Plantactinospora soyae: one gene and its partner. The protein of the gene in region 2 binds, or shares a complex with, the protein of the main gene of each other region. Links are inferred from orthologs where the notes say so. Each region holds a gene or a part of one and is shown on either strand. Other genes may lie near its edges.

Region 1 (3,310 bases), 2.5 Mb from region 2 along the record:
GAACGCCAGTCGGCTCTCCGCCTCGAAGGCGTCCCCCGGATGCACCAGCGCCCGGTGCAGCCGGTCCACCCGGTCCCGCAGCTCCGGATCACGCAGACTCGGCCCGTCCACCGCCGACCCGGTCAGCTCGACGCCGAGCACCGACGTGTCGAGGTAGAGGACCCGCTTCCGGAAACCGTGCCGGGTCGCCGCCCGCCCGTCGTGCGCCACGTGCGGCGGCAGCACCGTCACCGCCCCACCCAGCGCACCGTGCTCGGTCCGGTCCAGGTCGTACCGGATGGCCCCGTCGTCGACGATCAGCAGCGCCCAGGCGTCATGGGTGTGCACCGGATAGGCGTGGTCGACGAAGGCCGCGTGGAAGACCTCGGCGATCCCCGCCACCGCCGGCCGCCAGGCCACCACCCGGGTACGCACGCAAAGAACGTACAAGACCCGCCCCGCTCACCCCCGCATGCTCCCAGGTGCAAGGAAGGGCCCCCTGTTATCGCTTTCTGTAGAAGAAGGGCCCCTTCCTAACCACTCACAAGCCGAGGAGTTCGAGATGAACGTTTCCGTTCCCACCGTCGGGCCGGAGACGGCGCGGGTGCGGTTCGACACCAAGATCGCCGTACTGCTCCGGGCCGACCTGGCCGGCTGGCAGCGGCTCAACGTCACCGCGTTCCTGACCAGCGGCCTCGCCGGAGCCGAGCCGGACCTGCTGGGTGCCGAGTACCTGGATGCCGACGGCACCGGTTACCTGCCGATGTTCCGGCAGCCCGTGCTGGTCTTCGCCGCTGACCGGGACACCGTCGTCGCCGCCCACCGGCGTGCCGTCGAACGCGGGATGCGGATCGCCATCTTCACCGAGGAACTCTTCCGGACCGGCAACGACCGGGACAACCGGGCGGCGGTACGGGCCGTCGGGCGGGACAAGCTCGAAGTGGTGGGACTCGCCGTACACGGACCGAAGAACGCGGTCGACAAGCTCATGAAGGGAGCCGTGCTGCACCCCTGAGCCGGATCGCGGTCGAACCCGATCTGGCTGATCGTCGCCCGACTGCTCCAGAGCAGTCAGCCGGCGTGGTGGCCGAGTTCGTCGAGCAGTTCGGCAGCGGCGGCGTACGGGTCCAGCACGCCGTCGGCCACCCGGGCGGCGAGCCCCGCGAGCGGCGTACCGGCGCGCAGCGAGCCCATCCGGTCCCGGAGGGTGCCGAGCGCGATCGCCTCGACCTCGGCGGCGGCCCGCGCCTCCCGGCGGTGCCGCAGCTCACCGTGTTCGACCAGCCAGCCACGGTGCTTCTCGATCGCCGTGACGAGGTCGTCGATCCCCTCGCCCCGGGTGGCCACCGCGCGCACCACCCGTGGCCGCCACGTCCCGGGACCGCGTTCGCCCAGCGCGATCATGCCCTGGATGTCCCGGACGGTGGCGTCCGCGCCGTCCCGGTCGGCCTTGTTCACGAGGAACACGTCGGCGATCTCCAGGATGCCGGCCTTCACCGCCTGGATCGCGTCGCCCATTCCCGGCGCGAGCAGCACCAGCGTGGTGTCGGCCAGCGAGGCGACCTCCACCTCGGCCTGGCCGACCCCCACGGTCTCCACCAGTACGACGTCGCAGCCGGCACCCTCCAGCACCCGGACCGCCTGCGGGGTGGCCGCCGCCAGCCCGCCCAGATGGCCCCGGCTGGACATCGACCTGATGTAGACGCCGGAATCGGTGGCGTGGTCCTGCATCCGGACCCGGTCGCCGAGGATCGCCCCGCCGGTGAACGGGCTGGACGGATCGACGGCGAGTACCCCGACCCGGTGGTCGCGGGCCCGCAGCGCGCGGACGAGTTCGTTGGTGGTGGTCGACTTGCCCACCCCGGGTGACCCGGTCAGGCCGATCACCTGGGCTCGGCCGGTGTGCGGGGCGAGGGCGGCCGCGACCTGCGGAAGCAGTTCGTCGCCGGACTCGACCAGGGTGATCAACCGGGCCACCGCCCGGGCATCGCCCTCCTGCGCCCGCGCGACCAGCGCCGGCACGTCCCGGCTGCGCCGCACCGAGCCGGCCGGAGCGCCACCGGTCCGTACGGCCGGGCCGGGGGAACGCGGTGCCGTCACTCCTGCCCGCCACCCTGCCGGGGTACGTGGACGATCAGCGCGTCGCCCTGGCCGCCGCCACCGCAGAGTGCCGCCGCCCCGGTGCCGCCGCCCCGGCGACGCAGTTCCATTGCCAGGGTGAGCACCAGCCGGGCCCCGGACATCCCGATCGGGTGCCCGAGCGCGATCGCTCCGCCGTTCACGTTCACGATCTCGGGGCTCACCCCGAGTTCCCGGGTCGACTTGATGCCGACCTGGGCGAACGCCTCGTTGATCTCGATCAGGTCCAGGTCCGCCACGGAGAGGCCGGCCTTGCGCAGCGCCTGGTCGATGGCGTTGGACGGCTGCGAGTGCAGCGAGTTGTCCGGGCCGGCGACGTTGCCGTGCGCGCCGATCTCGGCGAGCCAGGTCAGGCCGAGTTCCCTGGCCTTGGCCTCGCTCATCACCACCACCGCGCAGGCACCGTCGGAGATCGGCGACGACGTGCCCGCCGTGATCGTCCCGTCCGGGGTGAACGCGGGACGCAGCCGGGCCAGCGACTCGACGGTGGTGTCCGGACGGATGCCCTCGTCCTCGCTGATCACCAGCGGGTCGCCCTTACGCTGCGGGACCGTCACCGGGACGATCTCCTCGACGAACGCGCCGTTCTTCTGCGCGACGGCCGCCCGCTGGTGGCTGGCCACGGCGAAGGCGTCCTGCTCGGTCCGGCTGATCCCGTGCCGGGCGTTGTGCCGTTCCGTCGACTCGCCCATCGCGCAGCAGTCCCAGGGGTCGGTCAGGCCGTCCAGCGCCATGTGGTCGGAGACCACCACGTCGCCGTACTTGTAGCCGGCGCGCTGGCCGAGCAGCAGGTGCGGGGCGCTGGTCATCGACTCCATCCCGCCGGCCACCACGATGTCGAACTCGCCGGCCCGGATGAGCTGGTCGGCCAGGGCGATCGCGTCGAGGCCGGAGAGGCAGACCTTGTTGATGGTCAGCGCCGGTACGGACATCGGGATGCCCGCCGCGACCGCCGCCTGCCGGGCCGGGATCTGACCGGCGCCGGCCTGCAGCACCTGCCCCATGATCACGTACTGCACCTGGTCGGCGGGGACGCCGGACCGCTCCAGGGCGGCTTGGATGGCGATCCCACCCAGTTTCGTCGCCGAAAAGTCCTTGAGGTTACCCAGCAGCCGCCCCATCGGGGTACGGGCGCCGCTGACGATCACGGATGCCATCGAACTGTCGCCTCCGGGGGCCCTGGCGAAACGCC
Region 2 (3,292 bases):
CGACCACCGCGTGCATCGTCTCGATCGGGTCGCCCTTGTCGAACGGCGGCCGGCCCTCCACCGCGGTGTATAGCGTCACGCCGAGCGAGAAGAGGTCGCTGGGCGGCCCGAAGTCGTGGCCCATGGCCCGCTCCGGCGAGATGAAGTGTGGCGAGCCGAGCACCATCCCGGGGGTGGTGAGCTGGACGTCGGTCGGCATCCGGGCCACGCCGAAGTCGGTGAGCACGCACCGCCCGTCGGAGCAGATCAACACGTTCGCCGGCTTCACGTCCCGGTGCAGCACCCCGATAGCGTGGGCCACCTCAAGGGCGCCGAGCAGGGCGATTCCGATCTTGGCAACGGCACGTGGAGCGAGGGGTCCGTCCTCGATGACCATGTCGGCGAGGCTGCGCGCGTCGAGCAGCTCCATCACGATCCAGGGTCGTCCGCCCTCGGTCACCACGTCGTAGACCTGGACCACCGCGGGGTGCTGGAGGGCGGCCGCGGCCCGGGCCTCGCGGAGCGTGCGCTCGTACATCGCGTCGCGGTCGGTGGGGGCCAGTCCCGGTGGGAGCACGACCTCCTTGACGGCCACGTCGCGGCGCAGCAGGGTGTCGGCCGCGCGCCACACCGTGCCCATGCCGCCGTGGCCGATCGCAGCCCGCAACGAGTACCGACCGCCGATGGTGATGCCGGGTGCCGCACGTCCGTTGGTGGGATTGGCCGGTCCGCCACTCCACGTCGGGATCTGAGTCACAGAAAAGCCACCGAGAGAATCGAGGGGGCACAGGACAGAACCCCCCTATATTGCGGGTTCCGACCGCAGAAGGGAAAGACAACCGCCGGAGTTCCCCAGAACTCGACCGTACGTGTTGATCAACTCACTGAAAGTGCGTTTTTCTCGACGCCCAGTGCCGGATCACTCACTCGTTCACGGGTACGTTCCGCGCTCCCGGGACCGGCGTCCGTCAGTGATCCAGATGCTGGGATCTACCATGCGGTAATGAGCGATGGTCGGTCGAGCGAGTCGGGTTTCCCGATCAAGGCGGTCTACGACGCCGCCGACGTACCGGCGGGCCTGGACGCCCGCCTCGGTGCGCCGGGAACGTTCCCGTACGCCCGGGGCGTCTACCCGACGATGTACACCTCCCGGCCGTGGACCATGCGCCAGTACGCCGGCTTCGGCACCGCCGCCGAGTCCAACGGGCGCTACCACCAGCTGCTCGCCGCCGGCACCATGGGGCTCTCGGTCGCCTTCGACCTGCCCACCCAGATGGGGTACGACTCCGACCACCCGATCGCGCACGGCGAGGTCGGCAAGGTGGGTGTCGCGATCGACTCCGTCGAGGACATGCGCACGCTCTTCGACGGCATTCCGCTGGACCGGGTCTCCACCTCGATGACCATCAACGCGCCGGGATCGGTCCTGCTGCTGCTGTACCAGATCGTGGCCGAGGAGTCCGGAGTGGCCGGTACGGCGCTCAACGGCACCATCCAGAACGACATCCTCAAGGAATACATCGCCCGGGGCACGTACATCTTCCCGCCCAAGCCCTCGCTGCGGCTGGTGGCGGACACGTTCGCGTACTGCCGCAAGGAGGTGCCGAGATGGAACACGATCTCCATCTCCGGCTACCACATGGCGGAGGCGGGGGCGACCCCGGTGCAGGAGATCGCCTTCACCCTGGCCAACGGCGTCGAGTACGTCCGCGCCGCGCTCGCCGCCGGTCTCGCGGTCGACGACTTCGCGCCCCGGCTGTCGTTCTTCTTCGTGGCCCGGACCACGCTGCTGGAGGAGGTGGCGAAGTTCCGGGCCGCCCGCCGGATCTGGGCCAACCTGATGCGGGACGAGTTCGGTGCCCAGGATCCGAAATCGTTGATGCTGCGCTTCCACACCCAGACGGCCGGGGTGCAGCTGACCGCACAGCAGCCCGAGGTGAACCTGGTCCGGGTCGCCGTGCAGGGCCTCGCCGCCGTGCTCGGCGGAACCCAGTCGCTGCACACGAACAGCTTCGACGAGGCGATCGCGCTGCCCACCGAGAAGGCCGCCCGGCTGGCCCTGCGTACCCAGCAGGTGCTGGCGTACGAGACGGACCTGACGGCCACGGTGGACCCGTTCGCCGGCTCGTACGTCGTGGAGGCGATGACCGACGAGATCGAGGCCGGGGTACGGGAGCTGATGGAACGGGTCGCCGGGTACGGCTCGGCGGTGGGCGCGATCGAGGTCGGCTTCCAGAAGCGTGAGATCGAGACGTCCGCGTACCGGATCGCGCAGGAGATCGACTCCGGCGAGCGGGTGGTCGTCGGGCTCAACCGGTTCGCCGTCGACGAGGAGGAGCCGTACGAGCCGCTGCGGGTCGATCCGGCCATCGAGGCGGCCCAGGCGGGCCGGTTGGCGCGGCTGCGGGCCGACCGGGACGCTGGCGCCGTCGAGCGGTCCCTGACCGACCTGCGGACGGCGGCCTCGGGTACGGAGAACGTGCTCTACCCGATGAAGGAGGCGCTACGGGCCCGGGCCACCGTCGGGGAGGTCTGCGGCGTGCTGCGGGAGGTCTGGGGGACGTACCGCCCGAGCGACCGGTTCTGAGCCGGGCCGACCCCTGCCGAGCGGGCTTCTCCCCGGGGGCGGGGGCGGGTCGGGAATGTCGGAGTGGTTTTCCGGGTATCGGAAGTAGATGCCTCCGACTGGCGCGTTGACGGACACGCTGTGCGTGGTCGTTCTGACACCATCTGTCACCCTGAAGGTCCCCGCCACCCCGCACGGCGGTGATCGATTGCCGTTCGAACCCGAAGGTGGCCGGATGGTGCGACCATTCGGGCTGGCGGCGCCCCTGCTGGGAGCCGCGATCGTGACCGGCGAAACCGTCACGCGTTGTAGGAGGTGTGGGACAGATGGCGGCGTCTGATGGTGGGCTAGGTAGCGCTCCGTACGCTGCCGAACGCTCCTACCAGGGCTTTCGTGACGCTGTGCTGTCTGATCGCTACCAGAACGAGGTTGCGCAGCGTCACCGTCGGCGGTCTAGGCTGTCCGAGTCCCATCCCATCCACAGTGATCGAGAATTCGACGTGACGAGTGCGTTGCAACTGCCGACCGGCAGCCAGCCGGCGTCGTCAAAATCCGAGGCGGCGCCCGGGGCGGAGCCCCTGCCCTTCGGGCTCGACCAGGCACTGGACTTCCGGCTGCCCGAGCTCATCGCGACCCGCCGGTTCCTGCACGCCCATCCGGAACTGTCCGGGCAGGAGTTCGACACCGCCGCGCTGATCGCCCGGGAGCTCTCGGTCGCCGGTCTCGCACCGCGCCTGCTGCCCAAGG

The links.
Region 1: the proteins of H4W31_RS13045 (region 2) and meaB are in contact, whole or in part, in a crystal structure (PDB 8DPB), measured with the Methylorubrum extorquens proteins. The link is inferred for Plantactinospora soyae from one-to-one orthologs. Residues at the interface, in SOR27001.1 of Methylorubrum extorquens: Glu577, Glu578, Asn579, Asp580, Gly581, Arg582, Arg583, Arg585, His596, Ala604, Ser605, Ala608, Asp609, Gly611, Phe612, Asp613, Val614, Asp615, Ile616, Gly617, Pro618, Leu619, Glu625, Arg628, Gln629, Val631, Glu632, Asn633, Asp634, Glu661; in SOR26638.1 of Methylorubrum extorquens: Arg20, Ala21, Ala24, Arg25, Thr28, Ser32, Arg33, Arg34, His37, Thr98, Gly99, Gly100, Ser101, Ile102, Leu103, Lys106, Thr107, Ala110, Ala113, Ile114, Asp115, Arg116, Ala118, Phe119, Ile120, Arg121, Pro122, Pro124.

The regions. Positions count from the first base shown.
Region 1 is NZ_JADBEB010000001.1:384,051-387,360, forward strand. Bases 66-3,064 are described here. They hold meaB (methylmalonyl Co-A mutase-associated GTPase MeaB), read right to left. Parts: upstream 2,080-3,064; coding sequence 1,051-2,079; downstream 66-1,050. Other genes in these bases: H4W31_RS01710 (helix-turn-helix transcriptional regulator), read right to left, coding at 66-414; H4W31_RS01715 (DUF2000 domain-containing protein), read left to right, coding at 542-994; H4W31_RS01725 (acetyl-CoA C-acetyltransferase), read right to left, coding at 2,076-3,064. Outside these bases: more of H4W31_RS01710, read right to left, coding at 1-65; more of H4W31_RS01725, read right to left, coding at 3,065-3,275. UniProt on the Escherichia coli protein: Binds and hydrolyzes GTP. Likely functions as a G-protein chaperone that assists AdoCbl cofactor delivery to the methylmalonyl-CoA mutase (MCM) ScpA and reactivation of the enzyme during catalysis.
Region 2 is NZ_JADBEB010000001.1:2,911,950-2,915,241, forward strand. Bases 294-3,274 are described here. They hold H4W31_RS13045 (acyl-CoA mutase large subunit family protein), read left to right. Parts: upstream 294-982; coding sequence 983-2,566; downstream 2,567-3,274. Other genes in these bases: H4W31_RS13040 (protein kinase domain-containing protein), read right to left, coding at 294-736; H4W31_RS13050 (amidohydrolase), read left to right, coding at 3,046-3,274. In the rest of the region: more of H4W31_RS13040, read right to left, coding at 1-293; more of H4W31_RS13050, read left to right, coding at 3,275-3,292. UniProt on the Escherichia coli protein: Catalyzes the interconversion of succinyl-CoA and methylmalonyl-CoA. Could be part of a pathway that converts succinate to propionate.